Linked DNA regions of Kribbella sp. NBC_01245. The main gene of each other region encodes a partner of the protein of the gene in region 3 in a complex. Links are inferred from orthologs where the notes say so. Each region holds a gene or a part of one and is shown on either strand. Other genes may lie near its edges.

Evidence for each region.
Region 1: OG394_RS33040 (region 3) and OG394_RS18810 share a complex: the UniProt entries of both Escherichia coli proteins name them as parts of the enzyme complex. The link is inferred for Kribbella sp. NBC_01245 from one-to-one orthologs.
Region 2: OG394_RS33040 (region 3) and sdhA share a complex: the UniProt entries of both Escherichia coli proteins name them as parts of the enzyme complex. The link is inferred for Kribbella sp. NBC_01245 from one-to-one orthologs.

What each region holds. Positions count from the first base shown.
Region 1 is NZ_CP108487.1:4,241,919-4,251,651, reverse strand. Bases 6,735-9,733 are described here. They hold OG394_RS18810 (succinate dehydrogenase iron-sulfur subunit), read right to left. Parts: upstream 8,587-9,733; coding sequence 7,882-8,586; downstream 6,735-7,881. Other genes in these bases: sdhA (succinate dehydrogenase flavoprotein subunit), read right to left, coding at 8,586-9,733; OG394_RS18815 (uridine kinase), read right to left, coding at 6,916-7,602; OG394_RS18820 (hypothetical protein), read left to right, coding at 6,762-6,911. Also shown: OG394_RS18865 (helix-turn-helix transcriptional regulator), read left to right, coding at 1-729; OG394_RS18860 (SCO4848 family membrane protein), read left to right, coding at 734-955; OG394_RS18855 (helix-turn-helix transcriptional regulator), read right to left, coding at 927-1,709; OG394_RS18850 (DUF2000 domain-containing protein), read left to right, coding at 1,759-2,169; OG394_RS18845 (sialidase family protein), read right to left, coding at 2,329-3,570; OG394_RS18840 (RNA polymerase sigma factor), read right to left, coding at 3,563-4,075; OG394_RS18835 (DinB family protein), read left to right, coding at 4,396-4,965; OG394_RS18830 (hypothetical protein), read left to right, coding at 5,378-5,809; OG394_RS18825 (DinB family protein), read left to right, coding at 5,946-6,704. UniProt on the Escherichia coli protein: Two distinct, membrane-bound, FAD-containing enzymes are responsible for the catalysis of fumarate and succinate interconversion; the fumarate reductase is used in anaerobic growth, and the succinate dehydrogenase is used in aerobic growth.
Region 2 is NZ_CP108487.1:4,234,018-4,243,694, reverse strand. The notes cover bases 1-2,943. They hold sdhA (succinate dehydrogenase flavoprotein subunit), read right to left. Parts: upstream 2,372-2,943; coding sequence 629-2,371; downstream 1-628. Other genes in these bases: sdhC (succinate dehydrogenase, cytochrome b556 subunit), read right to left, coding at 2,849-2,943; OG394_RS18800 (succinate dehydrogenase hydrophobic membrane anchor subunit), read right to left, coding at 2,384-2,845; OG394_RS18810 (succinate dehydrogenase iron-sulfur subunit), read right to left, coding at 1-629. Outside these bases: more of sdhC, read right to left, coding at 2,944-3,241; OG394_RS18790 (hydrolase), read left to right, coding at 3,499-4,308; OG394_RS18785 (glycosyltransferase), read right to left, coding at 4,312-5,418; OG394_RS18780 (glycosyltransferase family 4 protein), read right to left, coding at 5,420-6,535; OG394_RS18775 (sugar phosphate isomerase/epimerase family protein), read left to right, coding at 6,796-7,539; OG394_RS18770 (Gfo/Idh/MocA family protein), read left to right, coding at 7,536-8,636; OG394_RS18765 (hypothetical protein), read right to left, coding at 8,679-9,041; OG394_RS18760 (AbrB/MazE/SpoVT family DNA-binding domain-containing protein), read right to left, coding at 9,048-9,281; OG394_RS18755 (hypothetical protein), read left to right, coding at 9,532-9,677. UniProt on the Escherichia coli protein: Two distinct, membrane-bound, FAD-containing enzymes are responsible for the catalysis of fumarate and succinate interconversion; the fumarate reductase is used in anaerobic growth, and the succinate dehydrogenase is used in aerobic growth.
Region 3 is NZ_CP108487.1:7,208,718-7,218,356, forward strand. What follows is about bases 2,580-5,484. They hold OG394_RS33040 (fumarate reductase subunit C), read right to left. Parts: upstream 4,276-5,484; coding sequence 3,883-4,275; downstream 2,580-3,882. Other genes in these bases: larE (ATP-dependent sacrificial sulfur transferase LarE), read left to right, coding at 2,580-2,992; OG394_RS33030 (cold-shock protein), read left to right, coding at 3,102-3,485; frdD (fumarate reductase subunit FrdD), read right to left, coding at 3,536-3,886; OG394_RS33045 (succinate dehydrogenase/fumarate reductase iron-sulfur subunit), read right to left, coding at 4,272-5,015; frdA (fumarate reductase (quinol) flavoprotein subunit), read right to left, coding at 5,021-5,484. Also shown: OG394_RS33015 (R2-like ligand-binding oxidase), read right to left, coding at 1-597; OG394_RS33020 (TetR/AcrR family transcriptional regulator), read right to left, coding at 601-1,191; more of larE, read left to right, coding at 1,520-2,579; more of frdA, read right to left, coding at 5,485-6,760; OG394_RS33055 (hypothetical protein), read right to left, coding at 6,757-6,990; OG394_RS33060 (MFS transporter), read right to left, coding at 7,095-9,050. UniProt on the Escherichia coli protein: Two distinct, membrane-bound, FAD-containing enzymes are responsible for the catalysis of fumarate and succinate interconversion; fumarate reductase is used in anaerobic growth, and succinate dehydrogenase is used in aerobic growth.

The DNA.
Region 1 (9,733 bases), 3.0 Mb from region 3 along the record:
CCTGCGCTGGCCAGTTGCGGGATGGCCGCGCTGCTGCTCGGCGATCCGCAGCGCGCGGTCGCGGCCTTCGGTGCGATCGACAAGTTCCGGGAAGCGGCGATGCCGTTCGACCCGGCGGTGATTCCGTGGCACGCCGACTACATCGAGGCGCTGATCGCCACGGGGGAGACCGTCGAGGCGGCCGCCGTGATCACAGATATCCGCGACCGGGCGGTGAAGCTCGATCGCCAGGTGACGATGGTCGGCCTCGGCCGGGTGGAGGCGCTGCTGGTCGCGAAACAAGGCGATCCCGGCAAGGCCCTGGAGCTGCTCGACCAGACCGTGGCGAGCGCCGGCGATCGGTATTACCCGCTCGACCTGGCCCGGTGCGAGCTGGCCCGCGGCCGGATCGCGCGGCAGGCCCGGCGCCGCTCGGTCGCCCGGTCCGCGTTCCTCGACGCGATCGAGCAGTTCGACCGAAGTGGTGCGCCCGCGTGGCGCGAGGTGGCCGAGACCGAGCTGGCCCGCCTCGACGTACCGAGCCGGACCCGGCAGCCGTCGGAGCTGAGTGACAACGAGCTGCAGATCGTCGCGATGGTCCGCGACGGCTCGACCAACCGGGAGATCGCGGCCGCGCTCTACCTCAGCGTGAAGGCGGTCGAATCGCAGCTGACCCGGCTCTACCGCCGGTTCGGTGTCGCGAATCGCACCCAGCTGCTGCGAATGGTCGATCGCGGCAGCGCACAATAGGGCCGTGAAGTTCGAACGCAAACATGCCCTGTTCCTGCTCGGCGTCGCCGTCTGGAACGTTCTCACCTACGCCACGTTCATCAAGAACCTGGCCAAGACCGAAGGCCGCCCGACCGGCTACTACGTGGCTCACGCCGTGCTGATCGTCGTCAATCTCGGCATCGCCGCCGTGCTCGGGACGTGGGGCGCGAAGGCGCTCAAGTCCTCGCGTACGCAACCGGACTGACCCCGAGGATCCGGCGGAAATGCCGGCTCAGGTGTGACTGGTCGTAGAACCCGGCCCGTACGGCGACCTCGCCCGCGGGCTGTCCGTCGAGCAGGTAGCGTCTGGCCAGATCGACCCGGCGTCCGGTCAGGTACCGATGCGGCGGCAGGCCGAATTCCTTGGCGAACGCCCGCACCAGATGAGCCGGATGGGCGTGCAGTTCACCGGCGGCCTCCGCCAGGGTGATGCCCTCCGTCGTGCGGGCGTCGAGCAGCTCTCTCAGGCGTACGGCGATGCCCTGGTCTTTGGTCCACTGGGGTTGGACGCGGTGCGTGAGGTGTTGTCCGAGGCGTTCCTTGATCAAGGTCAGACGGCTCTCGGCTTCGAGGTCCTCGTGGTGTTGCACCAGCACCTCGTGCAGCTGGTGGAGCCGTTGGCGCAAGACCGGATCGACCAGGCCCGGGTGGTCGACGGCCGCGCCGATCAGGTCGAGCGGCAGTACGTCGGGCTCGAGGTAGATGACCCTTTTGCTGAACCCACCGGGCTTGACCGAACGGCCGTCGTGCGGCACCTGCGGCGGCAGCACGGTCACCTCGGCCTGGACGATGCCGTGCTCGCGATGGTCCAGCCCGTACCGCACCACGCCGTGGTCGAGGACCATCAACGTCCACGCGTCGTGGACGTGACTGGGATACGCGTGGGTCGGGAAGTGGGCGTGCAAGACCTCGCGAATGCCCTCCACCGGCGGGCGCCACGCTGTGACCTTGGGATCCACGTTTAAAACGTACAAGACACCTGGTCGGGCGGTTGGCCAGAGTGGTGGGGTGAACTTCGATACCAAGATCGCCGTGTTGTTGCGGGATGACCTGCTCAGCTGGCAACGCCTGAACGTGACGTCCTTCCTCGTGAGCGGCCTGGGTACGCGACTACCCGAGCTGATCGGAGCGCCGTACGCCGACGCGGACGGGACGCCGTACCTGCCGATGTTCCGGCAGCCCGTGCTCGTCTTCGAAGGCGGCAAGGAGGTCCTCGTCGCGGCCCACGCTCGCGCGGTCGGCCGTTCGTTGCCGTTGGCAATCTTCACGTCGGACTTGTTTGCCAGCGGCAACGACGACGACAACCGCGCCGCCGTCCGGGCCGTGTCGCAGGGCCAGCTCGACCTGGTCGGGCTGGCCCTGCACGGTCCGAAGAACGCCGTCGACAAAGTGCTGAAAGGCGCCCGCATGCACTCCTAGTGTCCTGAGTCAGAAGTTCGCACCTCATCTCCGGCGCCCAGGCACGCACCTCGCTGCGTTGTCGTCGGGTCACAATCGAAAAAGATTGCTCCCCTCCTCCGCCTTGCGATGCACGCACCTGGACACCGGAGCTAAGGCACGAACTTCTGACTCAGGACACTAGCGCGGGGTGATCGTGCGCCAGGTCTCGCCGCGATCGTTGCTGATGGCAAGCGATGTCGGACTGCTCTTGCCGTGGAGGAACTTGCCGTCGCCGTCGAGATCCTCCAGCTGCTTCGGCCACCCCTCGGCCTTGCGGGCCTTCGCGTCGGTGCCGATCAGATAGCCCGTCGGCTTCGCGTTGTTCTCGGGCTGGATGCCGAGCAGCGCGGCCGTGCCGTCGTCGAACGGGACCGGCCCGCCCATCCGGGCCCACGGCGTGCCCTGGACCGTGCGCCAGCTGACGCCGCGGTCGGTGGAGATCACCACGCTGCCGATCGCCTCGAAGGTCGCGCCGTCGTGCCAAGAGGTCGCCACAATCGTCCGGCCGTCATGGCTCACCGCGATCCGGCTCGGCAAGGCGCCATCACTGACGGTGTGCCGCTGCCAGGTCTTGCCGCCGTCGTCCGTCCACGCGATCTGCCACGGCTTGCCGTTCTCCTTGGCGGCCGTGATCCACCAACGCCCGTTCGGCCCTTGCACCGGGGAATACCCCCGGCCGAGGTCCACCGGCAGCGTGAGATCGCGCAGCGTCGCCGTACGAAGGTTGAGCACCCGCAGCGAGCCCTCGCCAACCAGCACCTCATCGGCACCGAACGTCGTGGTCGCCGCGGCCATCCGCAAACGCCGTTCCTCCAGGCCTTTGCTGGTCAGGCTCGCCAGTCGGGACTTCGCCCAGGCCGGGTCGGCGGCCGTGAGCGGATTCGCGTCCGGGGTGATGAGCCCGTAGACGTCATCGCCCTGCTGCACCAGGTCGAACCAGCTGTCGGTGATCGAGGTGGCGACGCTCATCCCGGCTCGTTGGATTCGCGCGGCATAGCGGCAGGGCTGTGGTTCGCAATCGGACCAGGCCGCGATCCAGCTGGACGGCGTTGCGAACAAGGCGCTGGCGACGTTCGCGTCGGCCGACCGGATCAACGCCTCGCCGGCCGGGTTCGTGCTGTGGTCCGGCGCGGGTGTCGTTGGCGGGGTGACGATCGTCGTTGGTTGGGTGACGATCGGGGGAGGAGCGTTGTCGCCCTTGGGCAGGCTGGTCGGTAGCGTCACGGCCAAAACGGCGGCGGCCGTCGCGGCGGCAGCACCTGCGGCAGCGAAGAGCTGCTTGCGATGGCGCCTGCGGGTGCCCTTCTGGTGAATGGTGTCGAACGGGGTGGGCTCGACCTGCTCCTGGACCGACCAGGCGAGATCCTTCAGTTCAGACATGGCCGACCTCCTCGGCGTCGTCGACGAATTCGTGCACAAGTGGTGCGAGCCGGGCCCGGCCCCGGGACAATCTGGCCTTCACGGTGCCCTCCGGTACGCCGAGCATCGCGGCGATCTCCCGCACCGGCAGATCGGCCACGTGGTGCAGCGTGATCGCCTCGCGCTGCTCGTACGGCAACTGCCTCAGTCCGTCCACGAGCGCGACATGATCCGCCGAAAGCCCGGGCAATTGGGTATTCGGTGGTGGCATCGCCTCCGCCAGCCGTCCTCTGAACCGGCTGGCCCGGCGATAACGCGTACGTACGACGTTCAGCGCGACCGTCCGCAACCAGGCCTCCGGGTTGTCGACCTGAGCGAACCGCCTCGGCCTCTCGACCGCCCGCACGAACGCCTCCTGCACCGCATCCTCCGCCTCGGTCAAGCTCCCGCAAATCGCGAACAACTGCCCGACCAAACGGCGATAACACCCGTCATAGATCTCCCGAACCCGCTCTTGCCCACCCATCGCCCCTCCAGCCCCCAGCCTCTCGCTCACCCCCCAACGACCCCCGCCACCCCACCCCGGTTGCTCCCCGTGACCCACATCACACCCATCCGCCTCCCCCCCGTTCATTGGTCCCTTGTGACGCGGCGTGTCGCCGTTCATCGGGCCCTTGTGACCAACGGCGCGGGCCAGCCACCCCAACCACTCATTCGTCGGAATCCGCCCTTCTCAACCCGGATCCACCGATTTGAGCTGTCGGGTTGGTGGGCACGGGAGTAGGCCGTCCGTTCCACCTCAACCTGCCTTGACCACAGCCGACATGCCGTGAATAGGTCTGAGGCGTGGAGATTGATTGGAATGCCGAAGTTGTGGATCAGGTGGAGTCGCACTGGCGGAACCGACTTCGGCCCCGCCTCGACGGGCTGACCGACGACGAGTTCTTCTGGGAGCCGGTCTCCGGCAGTTGGTCGCTGCGGAGACGTGGTGAGAGTTCCGCGCCGATCTCCCTGGGTAGCGGTGAATTCACGATGGACTACGCCCAACCGCCCCACGACCGCGAGCCAGTGACCACGATCGCGTGGCGGCTCGCGCACCTCATTGATGTCTTTGGCGCGCCAACGGGTCCGCACTTCGAGGTTACGACCGCTGACCCGCCTGGCGTCGACTTTGCGGGCTCTGCTCGGGCGGCGTTACGTCAGCTTGACGAGGGTTTCGAGGCATGGATCGCTGACGTGTGCAGCCTCGGTATTGCGGGCATCACCCGACCGCAAGGGGCCCTGGCACCGGCACAATTCGCAGACGCCCCCATTGCGCGGAAGGTCATGTACGTCCACGTCGAGGTGATCCACCACGGTGCCGAGATCTGCCTGCTGCGTGACCTCTATGCGTGGAGGTCACCCAACGGGTGTTGATGAGCCCGGCTGCTTGGCGGGAGCTCGAGTCCGTGATCAGTCCCGAATATCGGTTTTCACGCCAGCACAGACAGAAACCTGGCCCGATGGGCCGGCTGGGCAGAACCTATGAGAGCCATCGCCATGGCCATGACGGCGACGACTCGGCGCAATGAACCCATTGTCAATCTCGCTTCCTCACTGGACGCTGCAAGACCGCCCAGTCTGTGAGCCTGCGTCCAGCACCTCAACAGCATGCGATTGCAGCAACCGGCAACCTCAGCGCGCCGCTCAAACGCCCGCGCCGCCGAGCCTGGACCCGGCGCCCGGGTGAGCGGGTGGCGTTGCACGTTCATGCAACCTGCTGGCCAGACGGAGGCAGAGATCTCGGACTTGGGTCCGACCTTGATGGGCCAGCCGGAGGAGACTCGACATGCAAAGTGTGGTCCGCAGAGCGCTGGCAACCGCCGCTGCCGCAGCAGTCGTCGCTGTAGCGGGCGGACAGTCATCCGCTTCGGCCAGTACAGAATTCGCTCCCGACTACTTCCGGATCTGCGTCGACCAGGCCTGCACCATGTCCGTCTCCGGCGACATCACCTGGGGCAACAGAACGGCCAGAGTGGCAGGGGATGTCGTCAACAAGGTTCCTGGTGCAATCACGATGGTCCACTGGGATGCCTTCGCCGGCTCGACGAAGGTCGACTCCGCGACAAGCTACGTGCCATATCCGAACCAGGCGGTTGTCGCCCCGTACGACTTCAATCTCGGCGACCCCCTCCTTCCCGGCGGCATCGACCGAATCCGAATCCAGATCTGCAGCTCCCCAACGCGCTGCAGCGTCCAATGGAACGAAATCAGAGACTGACGAACGCACCGCCTAATCCAGGATTTCGTCCCGGGGAAGCCCTCCACCATCTGGCGTTACCGGGATTGCCACGGGGCGCGTCTATTGCAGGCTCCGGGACTTGGCGTGGGCGGGATGGGCGGGGGAGACTGCTGCGATGGCTGCTGAGTATGTTCAGAGTGATCAGTTTCGTGGTGGGCGCATTCACTTGTGCGAGCTTGCTGGGCTTGAGATTCGCGATTGTGAGGTCAGCGGTCTGAAGGTCGTGGACTGCTATGGGAGCGACGTCTACCTCGGTGGCGACTTCGAGCGTGTTGTTGTCAATGACGTTGATGTGACCGCGTACGTCGAGGGCGAGCTCGACCGGCAGCACCCGGCGCGGGTGTTGGCGCGTGAGGCCGAGTCTCCCGACGACTACCGGGCCGCGTGGGATGCGATCGAGGCGCTGTGGGAGGCGACGCTCGACCGGGCCCGGCTGTTGCCCGAGGCCAAGTTGTACGAGCAGGTCGACGGCGAGTGGTCGTTGGTCGAGACGAACCGGCACCTGCTGTTCGCCAGCGATGCCTGGCTGGGCAATGCCGTGCTCGAGGAGGAAGCGCCGTACCACCCGTTGGGTTTCCCTGCCGGCGGGATGCCGCCCGACGACGCGGCGAAGCTCGGGCTCACCCTCAAGGCCACCCCGACGCTCGACGAGGTGCTCGCGCTGCGGCTGGCCCGCATGGCGACGATGCGGCGGGTCGTTGACGGGCTTACCGAGGCCGAGCTTGACCGGGTATGCGGTCGCAAACCGGCAGACCCGTATCCCGACCAGGAGTACGTCGTACGCCGCTGCCTCAAGGTGGTGCTGAAGGAAGAGGCCGAGCATCACCGTTATGCGGTGCGCGACCTCGCCCAGCTCGAGGCCGGCGCCGGGTGAGGTCACTCCCGCTCATGCGAAGCAGTGTCGGCTAACGGCTGGGTGGCGAGCGGGGCGGTGGAGCTCGTCAGCGATGAAGCTGCGGGCGATCGTTGGTTCGGCGAGCGGTTGATCAGCAACACCTACGTTTGGGCCTGTCTCATCGCCACCGGGCTGTATGCCCTCTATGACCGGCGGATACAGCGCCAGCGCGCCGAAACCGACTGACTCACTAGGGATCAGGGTTCGCCAAGCGGTAGGTGATTGTCGGGTGGGCGAAGTCCTCGTTGTCCACGACGATCTGGGCCTGGGAACGCGGCTGGATCTGATCGACGTACATGCGCTCCCCTGGGATGTACCTGGTGCGGTAGCGCTCCTCGGCCGCGGCGGCCGAAGGCATCCATGCCTGGTCGCGCGCGGTGCCGCGTCGGAGGACCTCGTCGAAGCTGACGTGCGCGTAGATCCGCAGATCCCAGTGTTCGATCAGCGCCGGTACCTGCAGGAACGCGCCGTCCGCCAGCAGCACCGCATCCGGATCGGCTGTGTGGACAGATGACTCGGACAGCGGCCGTCCGTTGGGCTCCCCGATCGCAGTGGTGTACCGGCGGTCGCCGCCCGGACCGAGAGGCATCAGCAGCCGTTCGCGGATCGCGTCGTGGTCCCAGGTATCCAGGTAGTAGCTCTCCGGCGATTCGATCGGGTACGCCGTCCGCAGCTCCGGAGCACGCTTGAAGTAGTCGATGCCGGCCCGGATGATCTCGCGGCCGGTCCGGGCGCGCAGAGTGTCGGCCAACTCGTCCGCGAGCGTCGTCTTACCCGCCGCGGAGCAGCCGTCGATCGCGACCCGCACCGGATGTGGGCGCTCGACGGCCAGGACGGCATCGGCCAACTCGGTCAGAGCGTCGGTACGCCGGCTCACCACGTCTCCCGTCGCCGGAATGCCCCACCCGGAGTCCGGTGAGGCGTCGTACCGATGATGTCAGCCGACTTTCAGCGGCCTTGGTGGTGAGGACGCGGCGGTCGCGTTAAACGCGGCCGATTCGATGGTCAGAAGGGACCGATGAACGCCGACACGCCGCGTCACAAGGGTCCGATGAACGGAAAAGGCGGAGGGCCCGGGCGGGTCGTCGGGGGGACGACGCGGCCGGGCCCCTGCCGAAAGCTGAGCGGGACGCCGAGTACCAGCGGAAGATGGCCGTTAGACGCGGCGGAAGATCAGGGCGCGTTTTACTTCTTGGATGGCCTTGGTTACTTCGATGCCGCGGGGGCAGGCTTCGGTGCAGTTGAAGGTGGTGCGGCAGCGCCAGACGCCCTCTTTGTCGTTGAGGATCTCGAGGCGTTGTTCCGTACCCTCGTCGCGGCTGTCGAAGATGAAGCGGTGGGCGCCGACGATCGCTTGCGGGCCGAAGTACTGGCCGTCGGACCAGAAGACCGGGCACGACGTCGTACACGCTGCGCAGAGGATGCACTTGGTGGTGTCGTCGAAGCGGTCGCGGTCGGCCTGGGACTGGATCCGCTCACGCGTCGGCTCGTGTCCGTCGGTGACCAGGAAGGGCATGATCGACCGGTAGGCGTCGAAGAAGGGCTCCATGTCGACCACGAGGTCCTTGAGCACCGGCAGGCCCTTGATGGGCTCGACGGTGATCTCCTTCTCGGGGTTCAGGTCCTTGATCAGGGTCTTGCAGGCCAGCCGGTTGCGCCCGTTGATCTTCATCGCGTCAGAACCGCAGACGCCGTGCGCGCAGGACCGGCGGAACGTCAGCGTGCCGTCCTGCTCCCACTTGACCTTGTGCAGTGCGTCCAGCACCCGATCGGTCGGCTGCAGGGTGACGGAGTAGGTCTTCCACTCCGGGTCGGGCGAGACCTCGGGGTTGTAGCGGAGGATCTTGACCTTGACGTCCATCAGTACTTGCGCTCCATCGGCTTGTAGCGGGTCTGGATGACCGGCTTGTAGTCCAGCCGGATGTTCACGTTGCCCTCGTCATCGATCGACCGGTAGGCCATCGTGTGACGCATGAAGTTGACGTCGTCGCGGGTCGCGTAGTCCTCGCGGAAGTGACCGCCACGCGACTCCTTGCGGGCCAGCGCGGACACCACCAGCACCTCGGCCAGGTCGATCAGGAAGCCGAGCTCGACGGCTTCGAGCAGGTCGGTGTTGAACCGTTTGCCCTTGTCCTGAACGGAAACCTGGGCGAATCGTTGCTTCAGGCCCTCGATATCGGAGAGCGCCTGCTTGAGCGAGCCCTCGGTCCGGTAGACCTGCGCGTTCAGGTCCATCGTGGCCTGCAGGTCGGCCCGGATCGCGGCCACCCGCTCGGTCCCGGTCGCGTCGCGCATGCCCTCGATCAGGTCGACCACGAACGTCTCGGGCGCGTCCGGCAGCTCCTCGAAGTCCACGCCGGCGGCGTACTCCGCGGCGGCGATACCCGCACGGCGGCCGAAGACGTTGATGTCCAGCAGCGAGTTGGTGCCGAGGCGGTTGGCGCCGTGCACCGAGACGCACGCGACCTCGCCGGCGGCGTACAGGCCGGGGATGACGTCGTCGTTGTTCGCGAGCGCCTCACCCTTGATGTTGGTGGGGATGCCACCCATCGCGTAGTGCGCGGTCGGGAAGACCGGGATCTGCTCGGTGTACGGCTCTACGCCGAGGTACGTCCGGGCGAACTCGGTGATGTCCGGCAGTTTCGCGTCGATATGCGCGGGCTCGAGGTGGGTCAGGTCGAGCATCACGTACGCGCCGTCGGGCCCACAGCCACGGCCCTCGCGGACCTCGTTGGCCATCGCGCGGGCGACCATGTCGCGTGGCGCGAGGTCCTTCACGGTTGGCGCGTAGCGCTCCATGAAGCGCTCGTTGTCCTTGTTCCGCAGGATTCCGCCCTCACCGCGAGCGGCTTCGGAGAGCAGCACGCCGAGGCCGGCGAGACCTGTCGGGTGGAACTGGAAGAACTCCATGTCCTCCAGCGGCAGGCCCTTGCGCCAGACGATGCCCATGCCGTCACCGGTCAGGGTGTGCGCGTTCGACGTGGTGCGGAAGACCTTGCCGAAACCGC
Region 2 (9,677 bases), 3.0 Mb from region 3 along the record:
TCGGTGCAGTTGAAGGTGGTGCGGCAGCGCCAGACGCCCTCTTTGTCGTTGAGGATCTCGAGGCGTTGTTCCGTACCCTCGTCGCGGCTGTCGAAGATGAAGCGGTGGGCGCCGACGATCGCTTGCGGGCCGAAGTACTGGCCGTCGGACCAGAAGACCGGGCACGACGTCGTACACGCTGCGCAGAGGATGCACTTGGTGGTGTCGTCGAAGCGGTCGCGGTCGGCCTGGGACTGGATCCGCTCACGCGTCGGCTCGTGTCCGTCGGTGACCAGGAAGGGCATGATCGACCGGTAGGCGTCGAAGAAGGGCTCCATGTCGACCACGAGGTCCTTGAGCACCGGCAGGCCCTTGATGGGCTCGACGGTGATCTCCTTCTCGGGGTTCAGGTCCTTGATCAGGGTCTTGCAGGCCAGCCGGTTGCGCCCGTTGATCTTCATCGCGTCAGAACCGCAGACGCCGTGCGCGCAGGACCGGCGGAACGTCAGCGTGCCGTCCTGCTCCCACTTGACCTTGTGCAGTGCGTCCAGCACCCGATCGGTCGGCTGCAGGGTGACGGAGTAGGTCTTCCACTCCGGGTCGGGCGAGACCTCGGGGTTGTAGCGGAGGATCTTGACCTTGACGTCCATCAGTACTTGCGCTCCATCGGCTTGTAGCGGGTCTGGATGACCGGCTTGTAGTCCAGCCGGATGTTCACGTTGCCCTCGTCATCGATCGACCGGTAGGCCATCGTGTGACGCATGAAGTTGACGTCGTCGCGGGTCGCGTAGTCCTCGCGGAAGTGACCGCCACGCGACTCCTTGCGGGCCAGCGCGGACACCACCAGCACCTCGGCCAGGTCGATCAGGAAGCCGAGCTCGACGGCTTCGAGCAGGTCGGTGTTGAACCGTTTGCCCTTGTCCTGAACGGAAACCTGGGCGAATCGTTGCTTCAGGCCCTCGATATCGGAGAGCGCCTGCTTGAGCGAGCCCTCGGTCCGGTAGACCTGCGCGTTCAGGTCCATCGTGGCCTGCAGGTCGGCCCGGATCGCGGCCACCCGCTCGGTCCCGGTCGCGTCGCGCATGCCCTCGATCAGGTCGACCACGAACGTCTCGGGCGCGTCCGGCAGCTCCTCGAAGTCCACGCCGGCGGCGTACTCCGCGGCGGCGATACCCGCACGGCGGCCGAAGACGTTGATGTCCAGCAGCGAGTTGGTGCCGAGGCGGTTGGCGCCGTGCACCGAGACGCACGCGACCTCGCCGGCGGCGTACAGGCCGGGGATGACGTCGTCGTTGTTCGCGAGCGCCTCACCCTTGATGTTGGTGGGGATGCCACCCATCGCGTAGTGCGCGGTCGGGAAGACCGGGATCTGCTCGGTGTACGGCTCTACGCCGAGGTACGTCCGGGCGAACTCGGTGATGTCCGGCAGTTTCGCGTCGATATGCGCGGGCTCGAGGTGGGTCAGGTCGAGCATCACGTACGCGCCGTCGGGCCCACAGCCACGGCCCTCGCGGACCTCGTTGGCCATCGCGCGGGCGACCATGTCGCGTGGCGCGAGGTCCTTCACGGTTGGCGCGTAGCGCTCCATGAAGCGCTCGTTGTCCTTGTTCCGCAGGATTCCGCCCTCACCGCGAGCGGCTTCGGAGAGCAGCACGCCGAGGCCGGCGAGACCTGTCGGGTGGAACTGGAAGAACTCCATGTCCTCCAGCGGCAGGCCCTTGCGCCAGACGATGCCCATGCCGTCACCGGTCAGGGTGTGCGCGTTCGACGTGGTGCGGAAGACCTTGCCGAAACCGCCCGACGCGAACACGATCGACTTGGCCGAGAAGATGTGCAGCTCGCCGGTGGCCAGCTCATACGCGACGACGCCCGTTGCCTTACCGGCGACCATCAGCAGGTCCAGGACGTAGAACTCGTTGAAGAATTCGACGTTCTGCTTGATGCACTGCTGGTAGAGCGTCTGCAGGATCATGTGGCCGGTGCGGTCGGCGGCGAAGCAGGAGCGCCGTACGACGGCCTCTCCGTGGTTGCGCGTGTGCCCACCGAAGAAGCGCTGGTCGATCTTGCCCTCGGCCGTCCGGTTGAACGGAAGGCCCATCTTCTCCAGGTCGAGCACGGCGTCGACGGCCTCGCGGCACATCACCTCGGCCGCGTCCTGGTCGACCAGGAAGTCGCCACCCTTGACCGTGTCGAAGGTGTGCCACTCCCAGTTGTCCTCCTCGACGTTGGCCAGGGCGGCGCACATGCCGCCCTGGGCCGCGCCGGTGTGGGACCGGGTCGGGTAGAGCTTGGTGAGTACGGCGGTCCGCGTGCGCTTGCTGCTCTCGAGGGCGGCCCGCATACCGGCGCCGCCCGCGCCCACGATCACCACGTCGTACTGATGGCGCTGCATGTCAGAAGTTCCTTACTTGCAGACCGACAGCGTGGAGCTGGGGTCGAGGCAGGGGTCGAAGGTGAAGATGACCAGCGTGCCGAGCACGACGACCACGATGCTTGCCGTGAACAACGACATCTTCAGCCAGAACCGGGACTGGTCCCGCTCGGCGTAGTCATTGATGATCGTGCGCAGGCCGTTGGTGCCGTGCAACATGGCCAGCCACAGCATCAGCAGGTCCCAGACCTGCCAGAACGGGCTGGCCCACTTGCCGGCCACGAAGGCGAAGTCGATGCCCTGGATGCCGTCGCCGAGGAACAGGTTCACGAACAGGTGGCCGAGCACCAGCACCACCAGGGCGAGGCCGGACAGCCGCATGAACAGCCAGCCGTACAGCTCGAAGTTGGTTTGGCCGGACCGGTTCCGGCCGCCGCCCTTGACCGAGCGGGCCCGGGTGCTGGACCGCGGGGTGACGATCTCTGGTGTGCTCATGGCTCAGTGCCCTCCGAACACGTGCATCAGGTGGCGGACCACGAACGGGACGAACAGCACGAACCAGAGCACGCCGACGCCGATCATCATCTGGCGCTGGTACCGCGGGCCCTTGGCCCAGAAGTCGACCAGGATCAGCCGGATGCCGTTGAAGGCGTGGAAGAGGATCGCGGCGACCAGGCCGATCTCCATCAGGCCGACGATCGGGTTCTTATAGGTGCCGATCACCTCGTTGTAGGCGTCGGCCGAGACTCGCACCAAAGCCGTGTCGAGCACGTGCACCAACAGGAAGAAGAAGATCCCCACACCGGTGATCCGATGCGCGACCCATGACCACATGCCCTCATGGCCCCGGTAGAGGGTGCCGGGGGGACGGGTCAGTGGCTTGCTGGGCAAACCGATCCTCCGATCGGACGACGACCAGAGCCGACTGAGGGCATCGCTGGCAGTCGTCGTCGGCGTTGCCGCCGGTGGCCGTCAGAAGGCCCCGCAAGTCAAGGCTCGGCCCGGCGAAAACCAGGCCGTGTTCGATGCTAACCGCAGCAGTACGCCGACTTGGCCACCACCCATGTGACATCGCTCTCGCCTATTCACTTGACCTCCACAGGGGTTGAACTTGTGGACTGTAGAAAACCGCTGATCTGGGAGGGCGAATGTGGATCTGTAAGACCTGTGCCGTTGAGCACAGTACGCAACCGGACGTGTGCGCGATCTGCGCGGACGAGCGGCAGTGGGTGCCGGTCGACGGCCAGCACTGGACGACGCTCGAGGAGCTCCAGGCCGCCGGCCACAAGGTCCGGTTGAGCGAACGAGAGCCGGACCTGTTCGCGATCGAGTCCGAGCCGGGCGTGGGGATCGGCCAGCAGGCCAAGTTGGTGCGGACGCCCGCGGGCAACCTGCTCTGGGACCCGATCGGGTACGTCGATGCCGACGGCGCCGCGCTGGTCGCGTCGTACGGCGAGGTGAAGGCCATCGTGGCCAGCCACCCGCACATGTACGGCGTCCAGGTGGAGTGGAGCCGGGCCCTCGGTGGGGTGCCGGTCCTGGTGGCCGAAGCGGACCAGGAGTGGGTGGCACGGCCGGATCCGGTCATCGAGACCTGGACCGGGCCGTTGGAGATCCTGCCGGGCGTGACGTTGTTCCAGCCGGGTGGTCACTTCAAGGGCAGTGGCGTCGTGCACTGGGCCGCTGGTGCCGAAGGGCGCGGCGTGTTGCTCAGCGGCGACACCATCTTCCCGAACCCGGGTGGTAAGTCGGCCAGCTTCATGCGCAGCTACCCGAACCGCATCCCGCTGTCGGGCGCGGTCGTCGACCGGGTGACCAAGGCCGTCGAGCAGTACGAGTTCGACCGGGTCTACGGCAACTTCGACAACGTCATCACGTCGGACGCGCGGGCCATCCTGCGGTTCTCGGCCGATCGCCACATCGCCTGGACGCGTGGGGACTACGACCACCTGACCTAAGGGTCAAGCGGCGCGGCGGTTCCAGGTGAGCCGGTTGTGCAGGGCAAGCATCCGGTCAACGCAGGTCTGCCAGTCGTACCGCTCAGCCCTTTCCCGGGCAGCGGTACGACGGGCAGCCTCCGGACGTCGTACAAGCTCCAGTACGGCGTCCGCGAGCCTGTCGGCACGAGGGGCGCCCCACGCGCCACACCCCGCGTCTACCAACTCACGAGCGCCACCCGTATCAGCGGTGACTACTGGCGTCCCAGCGGCGAGAGCCTCCAGCACCGCCAGTCCGAACGTCTCGCCCGGACAAACCGACAGAGCCACGTCTGCCTGAGCAAGGCGGCGAGCCAGCTCCACACGCCCATCGACGTAGCCGTGGAACTTCACAGGCGCAGACCCGGCTATGGCGACTAGCTCGTCCAGGTGTGGCCCAGAGCCGTACACGTCGAGCCTGACCGGGATGCCGCGTCTGTGCAGCTCTACGGCCGTTGCAACTGCCAGGTGCGGGCTCTTCTCGCGCGAGAGCCTTCCGGCGTGCACAAGCTTCAGTACGCCGTCCGCGGCCGGTGTGCCGAGGGACGGGTGGAACGTGTCGAGGTCGACGCCGAGCGGGATGCGTACCAATGGCGTCGACACCTCGCCGAACTCGGCGGCGGCGAAGCGCGAGGTCACCACGATCGCGTCGTACGTCCGCCCGAGCAGCCGGTACAACGCGCCGACGCCGGCCGCGATCCCGAGTTGGCGGCCGGTCCGGAGCGAGACCATGGCGTCCAGCCGTTCGTGGCTGAACAGGATCGAGCCGATGCCCTGGCGCCGGGCCCAGTGCGCGACCGGCAGCAGGGTCGACTTGTCCGAGATCTCGACGGTCGTCGGCCGGAATCGCTCGAGCGCCTCGATCACCCGCCAGGGTTCGGCGATGAGCCGGTAGCCGCCGCCGATCCGGGGCGCGCGAAGGCGGATGACGATGCCGTTCTCGTCCTCGCTGATGGCATCGCGTTCGCCGGGGGTGACCAGGACGCGCTCGAAGCCGGCGGCGCGATATCCCTGGCCGAGGTGGTCGATCGCGGTCCGCATGCCGCCCGAGGTGGGGCCGACGAAGTTCGCGAGCTGGGCTATCCGCTGCATGTCAGGCCGCCCGTTTCTGGCTGAAGGTGACTTCGGCGTAGTGCCGGTCGATCAGGTCGTCCACAACGGCCGGCCAGGTCCGCGTCTGGACCCGTTTGTGGCCGGCTTCGGCCATCGCCTGCCGGGCCTGGGGATCCGCCAGCAGGCTGTGCACCGCCTGCCGGAGAGCGCCCGGCGTCTTGTGGTCGAAGAGCAGGCCCGTTTCACCCGGCTTGATCAGATCGACCGGGCCACCGGCCGCGGGTCCGACGGTCACCACGCCGGAGGCCTGCGCCTCCTGGATGGTCTGGCAGAACGTCTCGTGTTCGCCGGTGTGCACGAAAACGTCCAGGCTGGCGAAGATCCGGGCCAGGTCGGCGCCCCGGCGCATGCCGAGAAAGGCCGCACCCGGCAACGTCTGTTCCAGTGCGGCACGGTCCGGACCGTCACCCGCGATCACCACCTGACAGCCGAGTTCGGACAGCTCGCTCAACCGGCGTACGTGCTTCTCCGCGGCGAGCCGGCCCACGTACCCGACGATCGGACGGCCGTCGGGGGAGATCTCCCGGCGCCACGCGTCATCGCGCAGACCCGGGTCGAACAGGTCGAGGTTGACGCCGCGCCCCCAGTGCTGGACCCGGGGTACGCCGGCCTGGACCAACTGCGCCATCGACGCGGACGAAGGCGCGAGCGTGCGGTCACACCGCGAGTGCAACCGCCGTACCCAGGCCCAGACGCCACGATCGGCGCGCACGGCCCACGGGTATTGCCGGGCGAATCCGGCGATGTCGGTCTGGAACACCGCCACGGTCGGCAAGCCCAGGCGCCGCGCGCTGCGAAGGCCCCACGCGCCCAGGACGAACGGCGAGGCCAGATGCACCAGGTCGGGCGCGAAATCGGCCATCGCGCGCTCGATCGCGGGATCGGGCAGACCGACCGGGAACGCCCGGTAGCCGGGGATGCCGAAGCTGCGGGCCCGTACCACCGGCACGTCGCCGTAATGGTCGGGACCGGGGCCGGCGGCGATGATCAGTGGCTGGTGCCCACGGGCGACCAGCCGGTCGGTGACATGACGAACAGTGTTCGCCACGCCGTTGATCTGTGGCAGGAACGATTCGGCGACCATCACGATCCTCACACTTCGAAGGTTCCCGACGCCGGGTGAACCCTTGGCCAATCGGGTATGTCGGGCAGCGGTGGGGCCGTGGTCGGCTCAACCCCCGGCCGATATCCGGCGGACGACGCGGGTGCGACCGATAGGTGACCAGCCGGTAACCGAATGTCTCCGTCCAGACTGCGGGCTTTCCACTTGACCGGTTCAGCGCGAGGGTCCGTAGGATCACTTCACGAGGGAGAGAGCGTTCTCCCGGACCTGACCCGCCGCTTCGAGGAGCAACCGTGCTCTCTGCTGACCGCCTATCCCTCCAGCTCTATACCGTCCGTGGCGAACTGGAGCGGGACTTCGACGCCGCCCTGGCCCGGATCGCCGAGATCGGCTATCGGCAGGTCGAGCCGTTCGGCCTGGTCGAATTCGAGTCCCAGCTCGCCGACGGCCTGGCCAAGCACGGCCTGACCGCGCCGACCACGCACGCCGGCCTGCTCGGCCGTAACCTCGAGCCCGCCTTCGCGGCCGCCAAGCGCCTCGGCATCGGCACCGTGATCGACCCCTACACCGACCCGGCCCGCTGGCAGTCCGCCGAGGACGTCAAGCAGATCGCCGTCCAGCTGAACCAGGTCGCGCACCAGGCCGAGGACCACGGCATCACCATCGGCTACCACAACCACCACTTCGAGCTGGCCTCGATGCTCGACGGCCGGCACGCGCTGGAGGTCTTCGTCGAGCATCTCGCGCCGGAGATCGTGCTGGAGATCGACACCTACTGGGCCGCGGTCGGCGGTGCCGACGTACCGGCGCTGCTGAAGCGCCTCGGTGAGCGGGTCGTCGCCCTGCACATCAAGGACGGCGACGGCACGCTGAACAACAAGGCCCAGGTCGCCGTCGGTTCGGGCGTCATCCCGGTCAAGGACTTCCTGGCCGCCGCGCCGGGTCGCCTCGCCGTGGTCGAGCTGGACGACTTCGAGGGCGAGATCTTCGACGCCGTCAGCGGCAGCTACGCCTTCCTGCAGCAGGCCGGCGCATGAGCACCGGTCCCGTCGGCGTCGGCGTTATCGGCGCAGGTGTCATTAGTGACACGTACATCAAGAACCTGACCAGCTTCCCCGATGTCGTCGTGCACGCCATCGGCGATCTGCGGCCCGAGGCGGCCCAGGCGAAGGCCGAGGAGTTCGGCATCGCCAGCCACGGTTCGCCCGAGGTGGTGCTGACCCACCCGGACGTCGAGATCGTGGTCAACCTGACGATCCCGGTCGCTCACGTCGAGGTGGCGCTGGCTGCCGTTGCCGCGGGCAAGCATGTGTGGAGCGAGAAGCCGTTCGCGATGGACCGGGACAGCGGCGCCAAGCTGCTCGCCACGGCCGCCGACGCCGGCGTACGCCTCGGTTGTGCGCCGGACACCTTCCTCGGCCCGGGGCTGCAGACGGCTCGCCGGTTGATCGAGAAGGGTGACATCGGTACGCCGCTGACCGCACTGACGTTGTTCCAGTCGCCCGGCCCGGAGTCGTGGCACCCGAACCCGGCGTTCCTCTTTCAGGAAGGCGCGGGCCCGCTGTTCGACATCGGCCCGTACTACCTGACCGCGCTGGTGCAGCTGTTCGGTCCGGTCGGCGCTGTTGCCGGTATCGGCTCGACGTCGCGGCCGACGCGCACGATCGGCTCGGGTCCGTTGGCCGGGACCGACTTTGACGTGACGGTGCCGAGTCACGTGAGCATGATCGCGAAGTTCGAGAGTGGCCAGTCGTCGCAGAACATCTTCAGCTTCGACTCACCGCTCGGCCGGCACGGGTTCGTCGAGATCACCGGCACCGAGGCGACCCTGTCCCTGCCCGACCCCAACCGCTTCGACGGTGAGATCAAGCTGATCCGCCGCGACGGCGAATGGGAGACCGTCGCCAACGTCACGGCCGCCGCCGAACGCGGTACCGGCGTCCTCGACATGGCCCGCGCCATCCGCGCCGACCGCCCACACCGCGCCACCGGCGACCTCGCCCACCACGTCGTCGACGCCATGGTCTCCGTCAGCGAATCCGTCGACTCCGGCGCCTTCGTAGACGTAACCAGCACCGTCACCGCCCCCGAAACCCTCCCCGAAGACTGGGACCCCTTCGCCACCACGGTCTAACCCCTAGGTGGGGCGAGGCCGTACCCCTCGCCCCATCAACCGTCACCTCGCGCTCATCCGGCGCAAGTAGCGGACCGTGTCGGCTTCGTGGAGGCGGGCCATGTCGGCCGAGCGGTCAAGCGTGGAGATCAGCCGGCCTTCGGCGAAGACGAGCTCGCGCACCTGGTCGTACATCCACGGCAGGGGAGCACCCCTGGTCCGGTAGTTCGCGTTGTTGTACTCGGCACCAATCAGCATCGTGCCGGTGAACCGCGTTTGAAACCGCATCGGCCCGTACGTCGTACCGCCGAAGCCGTCCGTACCTCGCGCGCCGCCGTGGAATGTGTCCGGCCCCGGCTCGTCCTCCGGCGCCACGGTGAGATGGACCAGGCAAAGCTCGTCGCGATCAACGCCGTACTCACACACGAACCCTCATCCCACTCCGCCACGTAGCAGTTCCATGATCTCGTCCGTGGCCATGCCGCTCGACCCACTGCCACGGAGCCGGCGCGCCAGCCGCCGACCAGCGGACTCGTCACCGACAACCCGGATGACGCGTGCGCTGTCCCCGTCCACCACAATCCGCACCTCATCACCCCCATCGAGCCCGAGCTGCCGACGTACGGCGATCGGGATGGTGACCCGTCCTTTCGACGTGATGCGCATCGTGCACTCCTGGTCCGTAAGAGTTCCTGTCGACAATCATCTTCCAGTGCACGAATGGCGATCTGCTCAGCCGCTCGCCCGCCGTCGGCACTAGCCGCTCCCTATTCCGGGTGTCGGCACCCGGAATGGGGAGCCGGCCCTCGAAATTTGGCGAGTCCACCCCCCATTCCGAGGGTCGACACTCGGAATAGGGCGCCGAACCTACCCAACAGGGCCACTGGCTGGAGTGGGGGTTTGGTTGGGTGGGGGGATGTGGTGGATCGGGGTTTTGGTGGTGATGGGTGGGCTCGTGGTGGTGGGGGCGGGGGCGGGGGCGTTGTGGCGGTCGGTGCTGGCGCAGGAGCATGCGGAGCGGAAGCAGCTGGTTAGTTGGTGGGGGACTCGGAACGGGTGGCG
Region 3 (9,639 bases):
GCGGATGAGCTCCTGCATGCCGGGCAGTACGCCGCGTGCCGTGCACAAGAGGTTCCAGGCGTGGTAGCCGGTCAGAGCGAGTGTGCCTTCTACTACGTGGTTGTACGTGACAGAGGCGCGCACTTGGTTTGCCGGCGACGGGTCATCGCTCAGAGACTTCAGGGCCACAGGTAGCGCCTCGTAGAAGATCGCCCGGTAGCCCGGATTGTCCTCGACGTGGTGATGCAGGTCCTCCTTGACGCCGACAGCGTCTAGCCAGAGCCGGAAGACCTGGGTGTGCTTGGCCTCTTCGAAGCAGAACTGCGTCAGGTACATCTCGTCGCCGAATCGGCCCTCCGCCGCCATGGCCTGCATGAACGGCTGCAGGTCCTCGGTGACGGCCTCCTCGCCCGCGATGAACTGTGCGCACAGCATCAGCGCGTTGTGCCGCTCGTTATCGGTGAACTCCTCCCAGTCCTTGGCGTCCTGGCTGAAGTCGAGGTCAGCCGGGTTCCAGAACTTGCGATTCCCCTTGTCGAACAGGCGTAGCGGCAGTGCGTCCCAGTTCAGCCCGCCCGCTCGCAGGGAGGAAAAGCCAGTGCGATGCAACGTGGTCATAGTTCACCTCTCGGAAGCCGCGGACAGGAAAGGGCCGAGCACCCGGGCGACCTCGTCGGCGACCGTCGCCGGGGCACCCGCGGGATTGACGATGTGGCTGAGTACGACGCGCAGCGCGATGTCCACGCCGAGACGCGCGTCGTCGGGCGAGACGTCCGGCCAGTGCGAACGGACGTGCGTGTCGAGTCGTTGGTGGCACAGCTCGAGGATCTGATGGCCGCGCGTGGTGAGCAGTTGGCTGGCCTGGTCGGACCCGGGCGCGGTCAGGGCCGCCTTGATCAACGGGTTGTCCGAGGCGAGCGTCAGGGCCCGGTCGACGGCGGCGCGCAGGCCGGCGATGGCGTCGCGCTCGTGCTCCGCGAGGGCCTCGTTGACCAGCACCAGGAAGCGCTCGGTCTCGCGGGTGGCGACGGCCTGCAGGACATCCCACTTGTCGCCGAGTTCGTTGTAGACGGTCTGCCGGGATACGCCGGTCCGCCGCGCGATATCGGCCATGCGCAGGCCCTCGTATCCGCCGGCGACCAGGGCGTCGTACGCCGCGTCGAGCAGCTCATCGCGCAGTCGCCGCTTGGTCCGCTCGGAGAAGGAGGCCATGTGGTCATAGTTGACACTTCGGATAAAAGTGTCAAGAGGTCGGACAAAGCGTCACCGCATGTAAAGGTCGGCTGTGGACGTGATCCGTCCACAGCCGGCCAGGCGCTCCATCGCGAGAGCGCCGATGATCGGCCCGAGGGCAGACTCGGCCGATCGGTCGGGGCCGCACCTCCGCAAGTACGGCTCCGTGCTCCGGGTCCGACCCCAGTGCGGGACCCTGAACACAAAAGAGTCTATGTGCCCTTATTTACTGCACTTTGGGTTGTCCGGACTCCGAGATGCACCGCCGGAAGGCTGGCCGGTCAGACCTCCGCGTAGGGTTGAGGACGTGTCAGCAGCAGAGATCCGCCCCGCCGAATTGCCGACAACTCTCGTTCCGGAACTCGTGGTCGGGTTCGACCTGGACATGACGCTGATCGATTCCCGGCCCGGTATCAAGGCCGTGTACGACTTGCTGGCAGCCGAGACCGGCGTGGCGATCGATACGGAGCTGGTGGTCTCCCGGCTCGGTCCGCCGCTTGTCTGGGAGATGGCGAACTGGTTCCCGCCAGAGCAGATCGACGCCATGGTCGCCCGCTACCGCGAGCTCTACCCGACGTACGCGATCACTGGATCCGACCCGCTGCCGGGAGTGCCTGAGGCGCTTGCGGCCGTGCGGAGCTTGCACGGGCGGACGGTAGTCGTCTCGGCCAAGTACGCGCCGAGCGTGAAGCTCCACCTCGAGCACCTCGGTCTGGACGTCGACGAGCCGGTTGGTGACCTCCATGGTGCAGAGAAGGCCGTTGCCCTGAGGGAGCACAGTGCCGGCATCTACGTCGGTGACCACGTCGCTGACATCGACGGAGCCCGTGCCGCGGGTGCCGTCGCAGTAAGCGTTGCGACGGGCCCGTTCACCGCAGGCGAGCTGAAGGCGTACGGCGCTGACGTCGTACTCAACGACCTCACGGAGTTCCCTGGCTGGCTCGAGGACTACGTGTTGGAGCAGCGGCTTGAGGCGCTCATGGCCTCCCTTGCCGAGCACAGGAAGCTACTGGTCGCCTTTAGCGGTGGAGCCGACTCTGCGTTCCTCCTGGCGGCCGCAGCCCGTGCGATCGGCCCTGCGAACGTGGTGGCCGCTACGGCCGTCAGCCCGAGCCTCCCGCTCGCAGAACTCGAACCGGCCGCAGCTTTCGCCGACAGCCTCGGCGTACGCCACGTCACGCCGCCGACGCATGAGATGGAGCGAGAGGGTTACCAGGCCAACGCCGGTGACCGTTGCTACTTCTGCAAGGCGGAACTCGTCGAGACCCTGCAGCCCATCGCCGACGACTTCGGCATCGAGGCCATCGCCACCGGTACGAACGCCGACGACGCGGTCGCCGGCTTCCGCCCGGGTATTCGCGCCGCCCACGAGCGTGGTGCGATCACGCCGCTGAGGGACGCCCGGCTGACCAAGGCCGAGATCCGCGAGGCCTCCCGGCGCTGGGGCCTCGTCACCTTCGACAAGCCCGCGGCGGCCTGCCTGTCGAGCCGGATCGCGTACGGCATTCGCATCACGCCGCGCCTGCTGGCCCGCGTCGACCGTGCCGAACAGGTCGTCCGGGACCACCTCACGTCGTACGGCGTGGAGAACGTGCGAGTGCGCGACCTCGGTGGCAAGGCGAGTATCGAGATCGACGCCGGTCTACTCGCGAAGGTGGACGCCGCCACGCTGGAGGAGCTGGTGAGGGCCGAAGGCTTCGACGCGGCCGCTCTCGATCCGCGCGGATTCCGCTCCGGCGCCATGAACGAGCGCCTCGCGAACCCGGAGCAGTACCGCTAGAGGATTGGTATCGCAGAGGCGCGGGGACCATCGTTCACGTACGCTAAGTAGCCGGCACCAGCCGGAGTAACCGTCCCCTGTTCCGACGAAGACATCGAAGAGGTTTCCCGTGCCTGTAGGCAAGGTCAAGTGGTACGACGCCGGCAAGGGATTCGGCTTCCTCAGCAAGGACGAAGGCGGCGACGTCTACGTCCGGGCCGAGGCTCTGCCGGCTGGTGTGACGAGCCTCAAGCCGGGCCAGAAGGTCGAGTTCGGCGTGGTCGAGGGACGTAAGGGCGAGCAGGCGCTGCAGGTCCGCTTGATCGATCCGCCGCCCTCGGTCGCGAAGGCGATGCGGCCCAAGCCGGAGGACATGGTCACGGTCGTCGAGGACCTGATCAAACTGCTCGACAGCATCGGCGAGAACTACCGCCGCGGCCGCCACCCCGACAACAAACTGGCCCACAGCGTCGCGACCGTGCTGCGCGGTGTTGCCGACAAGCTGGACGTCTAGCGAGCGTGCATGGCCTCGATACCGGCGATGACGGTGTCGAGGCCGAGCCGTCACGCGCTCAGCAGGAGATACCCCGCCGCCACCGAACCGATGACAGCTCCGCCGTAACAGAACATGGTGATGATGGCGCTGAACCTCTTGAGCTGCAGGCCGTCATAGAGGGTGTAACGGAAGCGATGCGCCCAGTGGAACAGCGCCAACGCGCAGAGTCCGAACAGGATCAGCTTGGTGAGGGGATGCTGCAGCACCGAGAGCAGATACGCGTGATCCGGAGCGGTCAGCCAGCCCAGCGGGAACGCGACGCCGAACAGGAACAGCAGGACCGGAACCATCAGTGCGGCAACCATGCCGCCGGCGCTGAACAGCAGCCAGAGCAGTGGTTCCGGCGACCGGCGGGTCATCGGAGGATCACCCAAGCGGTGACGGCGGACAGCACCAGCCAGAGCAGGTAGTGCGCCGCCGCGATCACGCGGGGCGGGACACGGCGACCGCGCATCCGCACCACGATGGCCTTGGGTGCCAAGCCGAACCAGGTCACCGCGTGCAGCAGCACGAAGAGCAGGGCGACAACATTCAGCACGAGCACCCAGGCGCGCCCGCTCCAGTCGACGAACCGCTCGTACTCCCCACTGCCCGCACTGATGGCGCTGACCAGCAGCAGCAGGTACACAACGAACCAGGCGACGAACACACTGCTGAGCTCGCGGAGCACGAACACGAGGTATGAGCGACGCTCAAGCCACCAGAAGGTGGAGACCGGCCGGTGATACGGATGGGGCGTATCAGTCATCGTGCGCCCCTGGGCAGGAGGAAGTCCTTGAGCGCATGGGTGGCCGCGGTGAGCTTGTAGCGCTGGATGGCGCCGGCAGGGTCGACGTCTTTGGGGCAAACGGCGCTGCACTCGCCGACGAAGGTGCAGGCCCAGATCCCTTCGGGAGACGACAGTACGTCGCGACGGTCTGCGGCTCCCTCGTCCCGCGAGTCGAGGTTGTAGCGCTGGGCCAGCGCGATGGCCGCCGGACCGACGAACTGCGGGTCGAGCGCGTAGACCGGGCAGGCCGAGTAGCAGAGCATGCAGTTGATGCACATGCTGAACTGCTTGTACTCGTCCATCTCGTCCGGTGTCTGCAGGTACTCGCCCTCGTCGAGTGGCTTCTCCTCGTCGTGGACGAGCCAGGGCTTGACCGTCGGCAGCTTGCTCATGAAGTCGTCGATGTCGACGACGAGGTCGCGGACCACCGGGAAGTTGCGCAACGGCTCAATCCGCACCGGGCCCGGCGCGTAGTCGGTGAGGAAGGTGGCGCAGGTCAGCTTGGGCTCGCCGTTGACGGTCATCCCACAGCTGCCGCAGATACCCATCCGGCAGGACCAGCGGTAGGAGAGCGTGCCGTCCAGGTGGTCCTTGATGTGGTTGAGCCCGTCGAGGATCGCCCAGTCGGGGCGTAGCGGTACCTCGTAGGACTGCAGCACCGGTTCGGTCTCCAGCTCCGGCCGGTAGCGCGCGACCTCGAGGGTTATCCGGTCCGCCATGGCAGCTACCTCCCGTACACGCGTTCCCCCGGTGGCCAGCGAGTGATCGTCACCGGGAGGTATTCGACGCGGCCTGCGCCGTCGGGCTGATGGTGGATCAACGAGTGCGCCAGGTATCGCTGATCGTTCCGGGCCGGGAAGTCGGTGCGCTGGTGCGCGCCGCGCGACTCCTCACGTTGCTGGGCGCAGGCGATGATGCTCTGCGACACGTCCAGCATGAACGAGAGCTCGAGCATGGCGATGAGGTCGGTGTTGAAGGTCCGGCTGTGATCCTCGACGGCCGCGTCGGCGAATCGCTCGCGCAGCTCCAGCAGCGTGTCGGCGGCCTTCGCCAGGGAGTCCCCGTCGCGGAAGATCCCGGCCCCGTTCTCCATGGCGCTCTGCATCTCGGTCCGGATGTCCGCGATCCGCTCGCGGCCCTCGGCATGCCGCGTCAGCTCCCGCTCCAGCCGGCGCTCCTCGTCGTGGCCCTGCGCGAGCACGGCCGGGGAGACGGTACCGGCCGAGCCGGCGAACTCGGCAGCGGCCAGTCCGGCGCGAGCACCGAAGACGAGCAGCTCCGGCAGCGAGTTGGAGCCCAGCCGGTTGGCGCCGTTGATGCTGACGCAGGCGACCTCCCCGGCGGCGTACAGGCCGTCCATCGGTGTGGCGCCGTGGATGTCGGTGTGGACGCCACCCATCATGTAGTGCACCACGGGCCTGACCGGGACGAGCTCGGTGACCGGGTCTATGTTCTGGTACTTCGAGCACAGCTCCCGGACGAAGGGGAGCTTGGCGTCGATGAGCTTCGCGCCGAGATGGCGGAGGTCCAGGTGCACGATCGGCCCGTACGGCGTATCGATGGTCCGGCCTTTGTCGAACTCGTGCACGAACGCCTGCGACAACCGGTCACGTGGTCCCAGCTCCATGCTGCGCATCACCGGAGTGGGTTCGGGTTTGCCGAGGTCGTAGTCCTGCAGGTAGCGGTAGCCGTCCTTGTTGAGCAGCCAGCCGCCCTCGGCGCGGGCCGCCTCGGTGATCAGGATGCCGGTGAAGGGCAGGCCGGTGGGGTGGTACTGGACGAACTCCATGTCCTTGAGCGGCGCACCGGCCCGGTAGGCGAGCGCCATCCCGTCCCCGGTCTTGATGTTGGCGTTGGTGGTGAAGGGGTAGACCCGGCCGCAACCCCCGGAGCACACGATGACGGCGCCGGCGGTGATGGTCTCGACCCGGCCGGTGGCCAGCTCGATGGCAACGACGCCCCGAACCTGCCCCTCGTCGACCAGCAGCTTGGTGACGAACCACTCGTCGTACCGGACGATGTCGGAGTAGGAGAGCGCGGTCTGGAACAAGGTGTGGAGCAAGTGGAAGCCGGTCCGGTCGGCGGCGAACCAGGTGCGCTTCTTCTTCATGCCACCGAAGGCCCGCACCGCGATGTGCCCGTCGGGCTGCCGGCTCCAGGGGCAGCCCCAGTGCTCCAGCCGGAGCAGCTCGCGCGGAGCCTCGTCGACGAAGGCCTCGACGGCATCCTGGTCGCACAGCCAGTCGCTGCCGGACACGGTGTCGTAGGCGTGCTCGTCGAGACTGTCGTCGGCACCGGCGACCGCGGCGGCTCCACCCTCGGCGGAGACCGTGTGACTGCGCATGGGGTAGACCTTGGAAACAATCGCCACGCTCAGCCGCGGATTGGCTTCCGCCACGGCGATGGCCGCCCGCAGGCCGGCCCCGCCGCCCCCGACCACCACGACGTCGTGAAAGGCGGTCATGCCTCGTGGTCGCCGCTGTGCTCGTCCAGCAGGACCTTCCCGTCGTGGCGGACGGTCCTGATCCGCACGCTGCCGTCGTGGAACTCGTGCCGGATCAGGCGGCAGCCGCACGCGAAGAGAGTGTCGTCGAAGCTGAGGCCCTCGGCATCGCCTTCCTGGCTGCGGTCACCGTCCACGGTCCTCCCGCACGGCGCCCGCTCCTTGGTGAAGTGAGTGGTGGTGCCGGTCATCGTCGACCTCCTCCACGGCGAATGTTGTGACGGAGCTCACATCATCGATAGTGCTCCCGTGATCGCTGCTTGTCGACCCGGCGAGGACGACCGGCCTCGGGTGGTCAGCGGGGTGGGCGGCTGCCAGGGGAGCGGCGGCGGAAGGGGGAGGTGCGGGGCTGGTTTTCCACGGTCGGGTCCTTTGCCCAGTCCTCCTCGGCGGCGGGAGGGGACGGCGGCGCGTCGTCGCGCCACCAGTGATCGTCGGTACGGCGCTCGGCTGGACGTCCGTCGGTGCTCAGGATCGTCGTCGCGTCGCCATTGTCCCGCCGCCGCGGTTGCTGGTTCACCACGGTCGGGCTCGCGGCAGGTCGCGCTGGCGGGCCGGTGCGGGAGGTGGGCTGGGGCTTTGTGGGTGGGGGGCCGGAGGGGTCGCGGTTAGGGCGGCCGACGGGGGTGGTGGAGGGGCGGTAGCGGACGACAAGGAACACCACGATGAGCAGCACTGCCGCGAGGAAGCCGAAGCCCAGGCGCGGGATCAGCGGCAGGACGATGCCGCAGCCGCCGCCGAGCACCCAGGACAACTGCAGCACCGTTTCCGAACGCGCGAACACCGATGTCCGGACGGTCTCCGGCACGTCCCGCTGGATCAACGCGTCCAGCGAGAGCTTGCCAAGTGAGCTGCACAATCCCGCGACCAGGCCGAGCGCGATCAGCATCGGCAACCCGTAGAAGATCGCGACGAGGATCGCGACCGTCGCGTCCGCGAGCAGCACGACGAGTACGACGGCCTCGGGTTTACGGGCCTTGAGCAACGATCCGAGCAACGTGCCGAGACTGTTCCCGATACCGGCCGCGGCGATCACCGCACCGGCCAGCACCGCACCGTCGAGCCCGCCGATCGGCTTGTCCCGCAGGAGAAACGCCAGGTACATCGTCAGGAATCCGGACACGAACCGCAGCCCCAGGTTGCACCGGATCGCCCGCGCCACCGCCGCCGTGATCGCGCGACGCCGAGCCGCCTTGCCCTCGGCGCCGGTCATCTCCTCTTCTTGGGGCGAGTCGACCCGCGAGGGCAACCGGATGGCCAGCACGAGCCCGACCGTGTAGACCAGCGCGGCCCAGCGCAGCGACCACGCCGGGCCGATCTGCGCGAGCCCTCCGGCGATACCGGCCGAGACCGTCGCGCCGGCCACGCCTGCCAGCGAGATGCGCGAGTTCGCCGTGACCAGGGTGATGCTCTGCGGCAGCAACCGAGGTACGGCGGATGCCCGAGTCACGCCGTACGCCTTGGAGGCGACGAGACATCCCAGCGCCGCCGGGTAGAGCCACGGCGACACACTGCCGGTCATCGAGGCGGCGAGGCTCCAAACGAGGAACCCACGCAGTCCGAGCGTGGCGCCGATCGCCCAGCGCCGCCCGTGCCGGAAGCGGTCCAGGAACGGCCCGATCAGCGGTGCCATCAACGCGAACGGCGCCATCGTCAGCAGCAGGAACAACGCGACCTGGTCCCGCGCCTGGTCACTCGGTACGGCGAAGAAGACCGTGCCCGCGAGTGATACCGCGAGGGCCGTATCGCCGGCGGCGTTGACCGCGCCGAGCTCGATCAGCCGGGACAGACCGGACTCGCCCGCGCCCTGGGCAGTCGTCAAACCGCGAATCCGGCGCCCGGTCGCACGCCCGGCCCGCCCGGTGGCTCCCGCCGTACGACGTGAGGCCGACGCGACTCCGGCCGCTCCTACCTTCGACGCCTGGCCGACCTTGCGCCGCGCCTCGGCCAACTGCTCGCGCCGTCGCTCCCGCGCGACCCGCTTCGCCTCGGCCAACCTGGCCGCCTCGGCGGGATCCACGTCCGCCTTGTCTCCGCCAGAGCCGCGTGATCCGAACGGCAGGCGCCCCTTCAAACCGCCGACCCCGAACGTCGTACGACCGCTCTCGTTCTCTTGGCGTTGCCCGCCTTGAGGCTTGGAGTGGGGTGGTTCGCCGGAGCCGGTACGCCGCTGCTGCCCGGGCTCGTTCGGCCCGGCCGCGGGGTGGCGGCGGCCGTGCGGGCCGTCCGGCCTGTCGTCGCGGGGATCCATGGGCTCCATCCTGCCTGGTCGCAGGTCAGGTGGCAGCCGCAACGCACGGATTTCTGCCGGTCCAGGAGCGGGTTCAAACCAGCACCGGACGATCCGCCCCAGGGATTCGAATGGCGGCCGCGGGCGTGCGAGAATAGTCGATTGTGACTCCCGTCAAAGCTCCGGACCAGGTTCGCGCCAAAGCCGACGCCATTTGCGTGGCCGCGGTCGATGCGGCGCGGGAGGCCGCTGTCGAGGAGGCGGGGGCCGCGCAGGTCGGTGCGCACCTGTCGTACCGGGTCGAGGGCGAGCGGCTGCTCACGCACTACTTCGCGTCCACACACCCGGGGTATCTCGGCTGGTGCTGGGCCGTCACGCTGACTCGCGCCTCCCGGGCGAAGGTCGTCACCATCAACGAGGTGGTGATGCTGCCCGGCGACGAGGCGATCGTCGCGCCGGTGTGGGTGCCGTGGTCGGATCGGGTCCAGCCCGGCGACCTCCGCCCCGGTGACCTCTACCCGACCCCGTTGGACGACCCGCGGCTGGAGCCCGGTTTCGCCGACACCGGTGCGCCCGACGAGGTGCTCGAGGTGGTCGAGGAGCTCGGTCT